DNA from 3 places in the Citrobacter koseri ATCC BAA-895 genome. Region 2 is predicted to be linked to each of the others. Evidence: predicted binding sites of a transcription regulator. Region 2 holds the regulator's gene; each other region holds the start of a gene.
The links. The regulator Fur, encoded in region 2, represses iron uptake genes when iron is present. The targets are predictions, from matches to a motif close to ATAATAATGAGAACNACTATCAA.
Positions count from the first base shown of each region.

Region 1: sodA (superoxide dismutase [Mn]) is a predicted target of Fur. The motif match lies at 2,069-2,091, and genes of this name have one in related genera.
Region 3: exbB (tol-pal system-associated acyl-CoA thioesterase) is a predicted target of Fur. The motif match lies at 2,011-2,033, and genes of this name have one in related genera.

Region 1 covers NC_009792.1:2,865,607-2,869,893, reverse strand. Annotated here, with positions in the region: gene rhaR (HTH-type transcriptional activator RhaR) at 1-845, shown strand, start outside; gene rhaT (L-rhamnose/proton symporter RhaT) at 842-1,876, opposite strand; gene sodA (superoxide dismutase [Mn]) at 2,165-2,785, shown strand; gene kdgT (2-keto-3-deoxygluconate transporter) at 3,175-4,158, shown strand; gene CKO_RS13205 (dihydrodipicolinate synthase family protein) at 4,211-4,287, opposite strand, start outside.
Region 2 covers NC_009792.1:2,292,361-2,296,647, forward strand. Annotated here, with positions in the region: gene ybfF (esterase) at 1-366, shown strand, start outside; gene ybfE (LexA regulated protein) at 495-788, shown strand; gene fldA (flavodoxin FldA) at 939-1,469, shown strand; gene fur (ferric iron uptake transcriptional regulator) at 1,759-2,205, shown strand; gene chiQ (ChiQ/YbfN family lipoprotein) at 2,329-2,661, opposite strand; gene chiP (chitoporin ChiP) at 2,711-4,117, opposite strand.
Region 3 covers NC_009792.1:4,071,078-4,075,364, reverse strand. Annotated here, with positions in the region: gene yghB (DedA family general envelope maintenance protein YghB) at 1-524, opposite strand, end outside; gene metC (cystathionine beta-lyase) at 656-1,843, opposite strand; gene exbB (tol-pal system-associated acyl-CoA thioesterase) at 2,095-2,829, shown strand; gene exbD (TonB system transport protein ExbD) at 2,836-3,261, shown strand; gene CKO_RS18765 (hypothetical protein) at 3,392-3,814, opposite strand; gene CKO_RS18760 (hypothetical protein) at 3,816-4,220, opposite strand.

The DNA of each region.
Region 1 (4,287 bases), 570 kb from region 2:
CAAATCAGTTAGTCCTTCTGAAAAAAGACTTTTTTGCGAATGACGGCCAGGCTGTCGCGGTTGCCGATCGCTATCCGCAAAATGTGTTCGCGGAACATACACACGAGTTTTGTGAACTGGTGTTGGTCTGGCGCGGCAACGGTTTGCATGTGCTCAACGATCGCCCTTACCGCATCACGCGTGGCGATCTGTTTTATATTCGCGCCGAGGACAGACACTCCTACACCTCCGTTAACGATTTGGTTTTGCAGAATATTATTTACTGCCCGGAGCGGTTGACCCTGAATCTTGGCTGGGAAAGCGCCATTCCGGGCTTTAACGGCAGTGAACGGAGCCCGCACTGGCGGCTGGGCAGCGTGGGGATGAATCAGGCGCGGCAGGTTATCAGCCAGCTTGAACATGAGAGCAATCAGGGCGATCCGCTGGCGAATGAGATGGCGGAACTGCTATTTGGTCAGCTGGTGATGACGCTGAAAAGACACCGCTATGCCACCGATGATCTCCCGACCAGAGCGAGCGAAACGTTGCTGGATAAATTGATTACCGCACTGGCCGGCAGCCTGGAGCGCCCCTTTGCGCTGGATGCGTTTTGCGACCAGGAGCAGTGCAGCGAGCGGGTGCTGCGACAGCAGTTTCGCTCACAGACCGGGATGACTATCAACCAGTATCTTCGCCAGATCCGCATCTGCCATGCACAGTATTTGCTTCAGCACAGCCGCCTGATGATCAGTGAGATTTCAATGCAGTGCGGCTTTGAGGACAGTAACTACTTTTCGGTGGTGTTTACGCGGGAAACCGGGATGACGCCCAGCCAGTGGCGTCATCACAGTACGCAAAACGATTAGCTTGCCATTCCCATGCCGACGATGTTGGCGGCGATAATAATGACCACGCAACCCAGACTGAGAACGCTGACAGGACGACGACCCGCGTTTTTCCACTCTTTCAGCACCAGACCCACAATCCCACCGCACAGCACGTAGAAGCTCATGTGCAGCATCCAGCTGATGTAGTCATACTGCGGCGGAATGCGAGCGTGGCCCCAGGCGTAGAAAAAGAACTGCAAATACCACATCAGGCCACCCAGCGCTGACAGCAGGATATTGGTGATGATCATCGATTTTGCCAGCGAGAAGTCGGCTTTTATCGACAAGTTTTTCACTTTTGCCAGACGAACGAAACAGAAACCCAGGTTGATCAGCGCGCCGCCGCCCATGATGACCACGTAGCTTGGCAGAGCGACATACAGCGGATCGACGCCGAGCGCGGCAGCGGCTTCATGCATCGGTTTGGCGGCGTTCATCGCAAAGGACATCCCGGCGGAGAAAATACCGCACATCACCGCCAGCAGCAGACCTTTTTTCAGGTTGAACTCCTCGGCGGTGATCCCCATTTTGCGCTCTTTTAACTGCCCGGCGCGGGTGACGATGCCAACGCCGATCAGCGCCACCAGGACGCCCAGCAGCGTCATTCGTCCGCCTTCGGTATTGATCAGCACATCAAAGTTTCCATTGATGATGGGGGTCATCAGGGTGCCGACGATCAGCGTAATACCAATCGCGATGCCGATCCCCATCGACATGCCGAGATAGCGCATGGTCAGGCCGTAGTTAATATTACCGATGCCCCACATTGCGCCGAACAGAAATACGGGCAACAGGGTGGATAGGTTGAAGGAACTGTAATAGGCCCAGAAATCCGGGAGCAGCAGGGCGCTGATGGTCCAGGGCAGGATAAGCCAGGAGACAATCCCACCGATTGACCACATGGTTTCCCAGGACCATTGTTTAACTTGTTTGAACGGGGCATAAAAACAGGCTGCACTGGCCGCACCTATCAAATGCCAAAAGATACCCATCGTAATCGCGTTACTCATGACTTAATCCTCATCGTTTTTATTGCCGGTGTGACCCTCCCGACCTGATGAGTGTAAAAATTGCGCAGTTGATTAACCTTTTGAGGATTGCCGACATTTCTTCCTTCCTGGCAACCAGCACGTTATACGGGTGATTTGGCTCACATATTCAAGAACATAATGAAAAGTTATATCCTTATTAAAACTACGGCATTGATAAGCATTTTCAATATCATTTAATTAACTATAATGAACCAACTGCTTACGCGGCATTAACACTTCAGCCGCTCGACAATAATGGAGATGATTATGAGTTATACACTGCCATCCCTGCCGTACGCTTATGATGCGCTGGAACCGCACTTCGATAAGCAGACGATGGAAATCCACCATACCAAACACCATCAAACTTATGTCAACAACGCTAACGCGGCGCTGGAAAACCTGCCTGAATTCGCGAACCTGCCGGTTGAAGAACTGATCACCAAACTGGATCAGCTTCCGGCGGACAAAAAAACCGTACTGCGCAACAACGCGGGCGGCCACGCTAACCACAGCCTGTTCTGGAAAGGCCTGAAAAAAGGCACTGCTTTGCAGGGCGACCTGAAAGCGGCTATCGAACGTGATTTCGGTTCCGTTGATAACTTCAAAGCGGAGTTTGAAAAAGCGGCGGCAACGCGTTTCGGTTCCGGTTGGGCCTGGCTGGTGTTGCAGGGCGACAAACTGGCGGTTGTCTCTACCGCTAACCAGGACTCCCCGCTGATGGGCGAGGCCATTTCCGGCGTTTCCGGTTTCCCAATCCTGGGTCTGGACGTATGGGAACACGCTTACTACCTGAAATTCCAGAACCGTCGCCCGGACTACATCAAAGAGTTCTGGAACGTGGTGAACTGGGACGAAGCTGCTGCGCGTTTCGCGGCGAAAAAATAAGTCTTTTTGCCTGATGGCGCTGCGCTTATCAGGCCTACGAAGAGGATTTGTCGATTTGTAGGCCGGATAAGGCGTTAGCCGCCATCCGGCACAGAGTTACAATTTGTAGGCCGGATAAGGCATTAGCCGCCATCCGGCATTGAATTCAGCCCCCGCAGGCATAACCTGCGGGGGCTTTCTTTTAGGCGCTTTTGGGCTTGCCTGGTGTGACTTACGTCAAATTAAAAACATCAATCCATAAAAAATGAAACATAGTTTTGTTATGTGGTTGGGATCACTTTTATTGTTCGAATGAATGTCTATCGTTTCTTCATCAACGCGGGTGTGCCTCAAAGTAAGGCGCATTCGCCCATAAAAATTGCCCGTTTTTATGTCTACAGGTGAAGGAAATGCAGATTAAACGCACGATAGAAAAAGTCCCGGGTGGCATGATGCTCGTTCCGTTGTTCCTCGGCGCGCTATGCCACACCTTCGCGCCCGGCGCAGGGAAATACTTCGGCTCATTCACAAACGGTATGATCACCGGTACGGTGCCGATTCTGGCGGTCTGGTTCTTTTGTATGGGCGCGTCGATCAAACTGAGCGCCACAGGCACCGTGCTGCGTAAATCCGGGACGCTGGTGGTGACCAAAATTGCGGTTGCCTGGGTGGTGGCCGCTATTGCGTCACGCGTTATCCCGGAACATGGGGTGGAAGCGGGCTTCTTCGCCGGGCTGTCGACGCTGGCGCTGGTGGCCTCTATGGACATGACCAACGGCGGGCTGTATGCCTCCATCATGCAGCAGTACGGCACCAAAGAAGAGGCCGGGGCATTTGTCCTGATGTCGCTGGAGTCAGGGCCGCTGATGACGATGGTTATTCTGGGAACCGCCGGGATTGCCTCGTTTGAACCGCATGTATTTGTGGGGGCGGTATTGCCGTTCCTGATTGGTTTCGCGCTGGGGAATCTCGACCCGGAACTGCGGGAATTCTTCAGCAAAGCGGTACAGACGCTGATCCCGTTCTTCGCCTTCGCGCTGGGCAACACCATTGATTTGAGCGTGATTGCACAGACGGGCGTGCTGGGGATTCTACTGGGTGTGGCGGTCATTATTATCACCGGCATCCCGTTAATCATCGCTGACAAGTTTATCGGCGGCGGTGACGGTACGGCAGGTATTGCCGCCTCAAGTTCTGCGGGCGCCGCAGTAGCCACGCCCGTGCTGATCGCAGAGATGGTTCCGGCGTTTAAACCGATGGCGCCCGCCGCGACCTCGCTGGTTGCCACATCGGTTATCGTGACTTCGATTCTGGTGCCGATCATTACCTCAGTCTGGTCGCGGAAGGTGAAGGCCAGAGCGGCGGAAATCGATATTCGCGGTACGGTGAAATAAACCCGTTTTGCCGGATGACGGCTTATGCCTCATCCGGCGCTTCCGGTCAGAATTAACGGCCAAACACCTCATCAATTGTGCGACGCTCGTGCTCGTTCAGTTCTCCTCCCGCATTACGCGACACGCCGG
Region 2 (4,287 bases):
GCGGGCGCCGAAACCCGTCAACAGGCCGCCACCGTTATGCGTCAACATCTGCAAGAAGAAGGCGTCATCCAGTTTCTGCTGAAATCGTTTATCGACGGCGAATGGCGCTTTAACGTACCGGTGTTGTGGGAACAGTATCCACATATTGTGGGCTGGGAGACCATTCCAGCCTGGGATCGCCCGGTGTTGTTTATCCCCGGCGGCAACTCGCCTTATGTGACCGAAGCATATCGTCACGATCTGCTGGCGCAGTTCCCTCAGGCGCGGGCGCACGTCATCGCCGGAGCGGGCCACTGGGTTCACGCGGAAAAACCCGATGCGGTGCTGCGCGCCATTCGTCGCTATCTGGCAGATAAGGCCAACTGATTAAAAACTCAGCGTCCGCGCGCGATTACGTCCGCGGGCGTTGGCGTGTCTGCCTTGCTGATGTATGATGGCGCGCTATCCATCCGGGCAGACGCCTGGCTGATTGTTTCCCCGAAGTCACCAAAATCATGGCCAAAGAACAAACGGACCGTACGACATTAGATCTGTTCGCACACGAGCGTCGCCCGGGACGACCCAAAACCAATCCGCTTTCGCGTGATGAACAGCTGCGCATTAATAAGCGTAACCAGCTAAAACGCGACAAAGTACGTGGCCTTAAGCGTGTCGAACTGAAACTCAACGCTGAGGCTGTCGATGCGCTGAACGAGCTGGCCGAATCCCGCAATATGAGCCGTAGCGAACTCATCGAAGAGATGCTGATGACTCAACTGGCAGCGCTGCGCGGCCAGGGCGTAGTCTGAAAAACTGCTCAATATCATAAATCATGTAGCACAGAGTGCAGTCCCGCGTGATTGCTGTTTCCGCATGCCTGACTGTTCTGCTATGATTGCCCTTATCTGCGGGCAATACGCCACCACCATTTCAATAAGTTTCAAGAGGTTATTTTACTCATGGCAATCACTGGCATCTTTTTCGGCAGCGACACCGGTAATACCGAAAATATCGCAAAAATGATTCAAAAACAGCTTGGTAAAGACGTTGCCGATGTGCATGACATTGCGAAAAGCAGCAAAGAGGACCTGGAAGGGTACGACATCCTGCTGCTGGGCATCCCGACCTGGTACTACGGTGAAGCGCAATGTGACTGGGATGACTTCTTCCCGACTCTCGAAGAGATTGATTTTAACGGTAAACTGGTGGCGCTGTTCGGCTGCGGCGACCAGGAAGATTACGCAGAATATTTCTGCGACGCGTTAGGCACCATCCGCGACATCATTGAGCCGCGCGGCGCGACCATCGTCGGTCACTGGCCAACGGCGGGCTACCATTTTGAAGCGTCCAAAGGTCTGGCTGACGACGATCACTTTGTTGGTCTGGCTATCGACGAAGACCGTCAGCCTGAACTGACCGCAGATCGCGTTGAAAAATGGGTTAAACAGATTTCCGGCGAACTGCACCTCGACGAAATCATTAACGCCTGATTTTGTGCGGCGCAGAAAAGCATCTGCGTCGCATCAATAGATAAAACCAATTAAAATAATTGCTACAAATTTGTAACTTTCTTGCCTGACCCTGTACAATGTCCGGGTGTTATTCTGGTATTGCACAGTGTGTTTGTTGGCGATACCTCGTTTTTATTAACAATATTTGCCGGAGGCTTGCAGTTTTCATTTAGGCGTGGCAGTTCTATAATGAAACGCATGATCTCAAGTGCAATTTCTGTCACTTCTTTGTTTGAAGTGAATCGTTTAGCAACAGGACAGATTCCGCATGACTGACAACAATACCGCATTAAAGAAGGCTGGCCTGAAAGTAACGCTTCCTCGTTTAAAAATTCTGGAAGTTCTTCAGGAACCGGATAACCATCACGTCAGTGCGGAAGATTTATATAAACGTCTGATCGACATGGGTGAAGAGATTGGGCTGGCGACCGTGTACCGTGTGCTGAACCAGTTTGATGACGCCGGTATCGTAACCCGCCACAATTTTGAAGGCGGTAAATCCGTTTTTGAGCTGACCCAACAGCATCATCACGATCACCTTATTTGCCTCGATTGTGGCAAAGTGATCGAATTCAGTGATGATTCTATCGAAGCGCGCCAGCGTGAGATTGCGGCTAAGCATGGCATTCGTTTGACGAACCACAGCCTCTATCTCTACGGCCACTGCGCTGAAGGCGATTGCCGGGAAGACGAGCACGCGCACGACGCGAAGTAATGTGAACCCTCCTAAAAAGCCAACCGACCGGTTGGCTTTTTTTATGCCTCCGACCCGGTAGCGGCCTTAAAAAACGCAAACGGGCGGAGAGAACTCTCCGCCCGCCATTAACCCGCCCTGCTTTTATTTGGCGCTATTTTTGCTGCGAATTTCCTGCCAGATTTTGTCGCAATCGGCGGTCACCGCCTGATCGTTCCCCGTACGCGTAGCCTGAATGCACTGCTGGTAATCCAGTATGCGCACGCTCTCTTCTGTAGCAAACTGCTTGTGCTGGTCATCTTTCTTCAGCACGTTCAGTACACTCTGACAGGCCTCAATTTTCTCTGGCGAACCTTGCGCCGTATTGATGCAGGCGCTATATGCCTCTTTTAACTGACTGTCTTCTTTCGGCGCGGTTGGCTGCGCGCAGGCCACCAGTCCCGATGCCATCATGGCGATGAGTAACAGTTTTTTCATATCAGTGTCCTCAACGTTGCGGCAGACAAATCGCCTGCCGCAACGAGCATCAGAAAATAGTGAACGGAGCGATAACCATGAACTTCACGTCACGTTCATCCTGGAAGATGTTGCCGTAACCGCCGCCCCAGCTTGGGATGTTGGAGTGGTTGTCATATTCCGTGAAGTGCAGTTTAAACATGGTGCCTTTGGCACGGCCTTCCTGTAGGGTGTAGACCGCATCAAGGCTGTAAGAAGACTCTTCAATGGTACGGTTTTTGTCATAGTACGCATCCGGGGTAATCTGCCAGGTTGATGGCTTCGCGTCCCAGGCGTAAACGTATGACGCCCCCACTGCCCAGCCCGGCAGGTTCCAGTTTTTCAGATCGTACATCGCACCGAAGAAGACGGCTTTTTCGCCGTTGGCGTTAAAGTCTGAGCGGTTATCCCACCAGATATCCAGACGACCGTTTGAGGATGCGTAAGTTGGCGTCATACGTTGCAGGAAGTAACCTTGTTGACCGTCCGCCTTAACCCAGGTCCCTTCCAGGCGCAAATCGACGACTTCGGCCACTTTGTAACCGAAAGTCAGCGCCTGCAACCAGGCGGTGCCGTCATAAATATCGTTTACGCTGCGATCATCAACTTTGTCGCGCGCACCATAGAACTGATAGCTGGTGGTGAACGGGTTGCCGCCCAAATCAAATTTGTAGCTGGCTTTAGCAAAATACTGGTCGACATACCCTTCTGACTGACCAAATGCCGCTTCCAGCACGAGGTCATTTTTGAAATCGTATTTAGCACCGATAGAATGGAGGTAATCCACTTTGGTCTTTTTATCGGCCTGATAGAATTTATCAACATCGGTGTGCCACGGCGCTTTATATTGGTTGGCCCACATATAGGAGAAACTCAGCGCGCCCGCATCACCGTAGTCAAAATTCGCTCCGGCTTCCGCACCCTGATAAGTACCCGGCATAAAGCTCCAGTGCGGCGCTAACAGCGTCTGACCGGTCGGCTGGATATACCCCGCACGCGCCCAGGTTGGCCCGTACTTAAATTTTGCCGCGGCTTTATAAAGGCTGATCCCGCTCTTATCGCCAGAATAATCTTCATCGTAACCTTTATTCTTTTTCGAGAAGGCGATTTCGTTGGGGTGTCCGCTGTCGCCGTTTTCCGCCATTTCTATCGCGGTAAATGCCGCGATATCCAGACCGAACATATCAGCCGCATAACCAGACTGGAAATCCAGATTGGCGTTCCAGGTCGCGTGTGAAAGGTTGGTTTTATATTTGTCATCGTCGGTGACATCTTTACGGTCACGCTCACGCTGCCAGTAATAGATGCCGCCTGTTAACGTGGAATCGTCAATAAAGCCTTCGGCCTGAGCCTGTGGAACGACGACCAAACCTGACATTGCTGTGATACCGGCGATAGCCAGCGCCAGCGTACTACGTTTGCCACTAAACGTACGCATGTGTTAATCCTCTTTGACGTATAAAATGCTGCCGAACAAAAGCGGACAGCGAAAAATAAAAATGTAAAAGTAGCGTTGAGAAAAACCTCGCAGACTACAGTGAATAGACTATTTTTCGCGACGCGAATTATCAATCTCTTTCTGTAACGAGAATGTAAGAGTATGAGCAA
Region 3 (4,287 bases), 1.8 Mb from region 2:
AGCGCGTAGCCGAAACTGGTCACCACGCCGACCCACAGCAGCCCGCTCAACCAGTTAAAAAACTGAAACCGGCGGCTGGACAACCCTGAAATCCCCGCCATTGTGGGCAGCAGGGTGCGCACAAACGCCAGAAAGCGCCCGGCAAGCAGCGCCAGCAGGCCGTGCCGGTCGAACATACAGGTCGCGCGCTGATGGTATTTAACGGGAAGCTGCGCCAGCCAGCCTTTCACCGTTTGCGTATTTCCCAGCCAGCGCCCCTGAATATAGCTCAGCCAGCAGCCGAGACTGGCGGCTGTCGTCAGAATAAGGATCGTGGGGACAAAGTCCATGACACCTTGTGCAACCAGCGCGCCTGCCAGTAAGAGCAGGCTGTCTCCGGGTAAAAAAGAGGCCGGGAGCAGGCCGTTTTCTAAAAATAGCGTGGCAAACATCACAAAGTAGACAACGCTAACAACGTGTGGATCCGCCAGCGCGGCAAAATCGTGTTGCCAGAGCGCAGCGATAATATCTTGAATGACAGCCATGGACTTTCCTGTGGAACCGCGTTTATGGGGCTATTGTACTCCTGAATTGCCCGGGATGCCTTGATCCCGGACGCAACAAATGCAGACTTTTCTGCCCGGAGTGTCTGCAATTCTGTCCATGACCGGAAACTTTACACAATACGCGTGAATCCTGCGGCTAAATCTGCAATCAGATCGTCAACATTCTCTAAACCGATGTGCAAACGGATCAGCGTGCCGGTGAAATCAACGTCGCCTTCGGGACGAATGGCGGCGATATGTTCCGGCTGGTTAGGCAGAATTAAGGATTCAAAGCCGCCCCAGGAGTAGGCCATGCTGAACAAGCTGAAATTATCCAGATAAGCGGAAAGCGCCTCATTGCTCAGCCTTTTATTCAGCACAAACGAGAACAACCCGCTGCTGCCCGTGAAATCGCGCTTCCAGAATTCGTGGCCTTTGCTGCCAGGAAGGGCGGGATGATTAACGCGGGCGACCTGAGGGTGATTCGCCAGCCACTCGGCGACTTTCAGGCTGCTTTCATGATGCTGGCGTAAGCGCACGCCCAGCGTACGTAGCCCACGGCTGGTCATATAAGCGGTATCTGCGTCCAGCATTTGCCCCATCAGATAGGCGTTTTCGCGTAATTGCTCCCAACAACGCGCATTAGACACGGCTGTGCCGACCATCGCATCCGAGTGACCAATCAGGTATTTCGTTCCTGCCTGGATGGAAATATCGATCCCGAAATCCAGCGCCTTAAACAGCACGCCCGCCGCCCAGGTGTTATCAATCATAATGACGGCGTCTGGCGCAACGCGTCTTACCGCGCCGACAATCGCCGGGATGTCATGCACTTCCATCGTGATGGAGCCAGGGGATTCGAGAAACACTACTTTCGTATTGGGCTGAATATGCTTCACGATATCCGCGCCGACCAGCGGATCAAACCAGCCGGTCGTCACGCCGAGTCTGGCGAGAACTTTGGTGCAAAAATCCTGACTGGGTTCGTAAGCGGTGTTGGTCATCAGGACGTGATCGCCCTGTTCCACAAAGGCCAGAATCGTGTTGGCGACAGCCGCCGCGCCGCAGGGGAAGAGCGCGCATCCGGCGCCGCCTTCCAGTTCGCACATGGCTTCCTGTAGCGAAAAATGGGTTAGCGTTCCGCGACGGCCATAGAAAAGCTCGCCATTGGCGCGGTTGCGGGTGGCGTGCTTTTTGGCTTCTACGGTGTCAAATACCAGCGAGGAGGCGCGCTGAATGACGCTGTTCACCGATCCCAGCGTGTATTTTTTGCTGCGTCCTGCGCTCACCAGTTTGGTTTCAAGATGTTTTTCTGCCATGTTGGAGTACCCATTTTTATACGTCTGGATGTCTAAACTATCATGAATGATGAGTGACGCATCCTGAAGAATCGGCATAAAGCAGAAAATTTTCTCAAAATGACATCTGGTGACTTTTTTACTGCGTAAGCGCAAGGAAAAGAAACCAAAGGTGCGGCACTATGTAAATAGTAATGAGAACGACTATCAATTCGACGTCGTTTTGATATTATTACGCTCAGAATTTGTGATTTGCGTCCTGGAGATACAGAGTGGGTAATAATTTGATGCAGACGGATCTCTCCGTCTGGGGTATGTATCAGCACGCCGACATCGTGGTTAAGTGCGTGATGATTGGTCTGATTCTGGCGTCAGTAGTCACCTGGGCTATCTTCTTCAGTAAGAGTCTTGAGTTCTTTACGCAGAAGCGTCGGCTCAAGCGTGAACAACAGCAGCTGGCTGAAGCGCGTTCTTTAGACCAGGCCAGCAATATTGCCTCCGCATTCGCGGCGAAAAGTTTAAGCTCACAGTTGCTCTATGAAGCGCAGAACGAGCTGGAACTGTCGGAAGGCAGTGAAGACAACGAAGGTATTAAAGAGCGTACCGGGTTCCGCCTGGAGCGTCGCGTAGCGGCGGTTGGCCGTCATATGGGACGCGGCAATGGCTACCTGGCGACCATCGGCGCCATCTCTCCGTTTGTCGGTCTGTTTGGTACGGTATGGGGCATCATGAACAGCTTCATCGGCATCGCGCAAACCCAGACCACCAACCTCGCGGTTGTCGCGCCGGGTATCGCGGAAGCGTTGCTGGCTACGGCGATCGGCCTGGTCGCGGCAATTCCTGCGGTTGTGATTTACAACATTTTCGCACGTCAGATCGGCAGCTACAAAGCGACGCTGGGCGACGTGGCGGCACAGATTCTGTTGCTACAAAGCCGCGATCTGGATCTGAACGCGAGCGCTTCCGCTCAGCCGGTACGTACCGCGCAGAAATTACGTGTAGGATAATGTTCCATGGCAATGCGTCTTAATGAAAATCTGGACGATAACGGTGAAATGCATGAAATCAACGTGACGCCGTTTATCGACGTCATGCTGGTTCTGCTGATTATCTTTATGGTGGCCGCGCCGCTGGCAACGGTGGACGTGAAGGTGAATCTTCCTGCGTCCACCAGCACCCCGCAGCCGCGCCCGGAAAAACCGGTTTATCTGTCCGTGAAGGCCGACAACAGCATGTTTATCGGCAACGATCAGGTAACGGATGAAACCATGATCGGCGAGCTGAACGCGTTAACCGAAGGGAAGAAAGACACGACGATCTTCTTCCGTGCGGATAAAACCGTTGATTATGAAACAATGATGAAAGTGATGGATACGCTGCACCAGGCGGGTTACCTGAAAATTGGTCTCGTGGGTGAAGAGGTCGCGAAAGCGAAGTAATCGTTGTTGCTGATGGGCAGACAGACAGGCCGGGTAGGGCGCAAGCCGTACCCGGCTTTTTTATTGCCTGATGGCGCTGCGCTTACCAGGCCTGCATGATGTGGTATCGCTGGATTGCTGACTCGCCAGATTACTTCGTCGTGGAGAACCGTTTTTCATTCAGCGCGACGGTGGTGATATTGGTCGTTCGGTAATCGCCATCGGATAGCTTACGCGTCAGGCGCAGGGTCGCCGTTTCTCGCGCCAGTAAGTGCTGATATGTGCTCTCCAGGCGCGCCATGATTTTGTCCCGCATCTCGGGATGTTGCTCAATAATCGTATTGATAACCGAACCGTAGATCTCTTCTTTGACCTGGAGCGCATAGATTTCACGGCGATTTTGCCATTTCAGCCGCACTAACGCGGCGGGAATCGACACGATCTCCTGCGCCACCTGTTCGAGGGTCGCGTTTTTATTGGCGATAAGCGCTTTAAGATTTTGCTTTAAGATAAATTCATCGCTTTTATTATTATCTAAAGCTAAATAAACATTATTATCTTCAACGTCTTTCATATTATTTCTCTTCCAGAGAATAAAAAACGGGAGAGTTTTTCTCTCTGGTTATGAGATTAAGCCAAATTTCATTGCCGTGATCGTTTATTTTTGTTGTGGCATCTGCCAGAATTTTACTTAATGCCTGAGCATCAACATCGCCTTCCGCCTGTAGGCTATTAATAAGACGAGCAAACGTCTCAATTTTAGCTACGCGATAAAGCCGGTCTTTTAAATGACGGTCACGTTCTTCAAGTAACATGTTTTTAGATTGACCAGTCGGTGTGGCGCTAATTAAAATATCTGGCTCGTAATCGCTCAGCGTTTTCTTTCCCTGAGTCAAATTTTCACTATTTTCTACGGTCTCAGCATCGCCTGGCGAGGCAGATAAATGAAAACGAGTCGGCACAAGATGCTCGGGAAGCATGTTGGAATGTCCTTTACTATCAATAGTATATTGTTTTTTATAAGGCAGGTCTCGTTGACAATAGCAT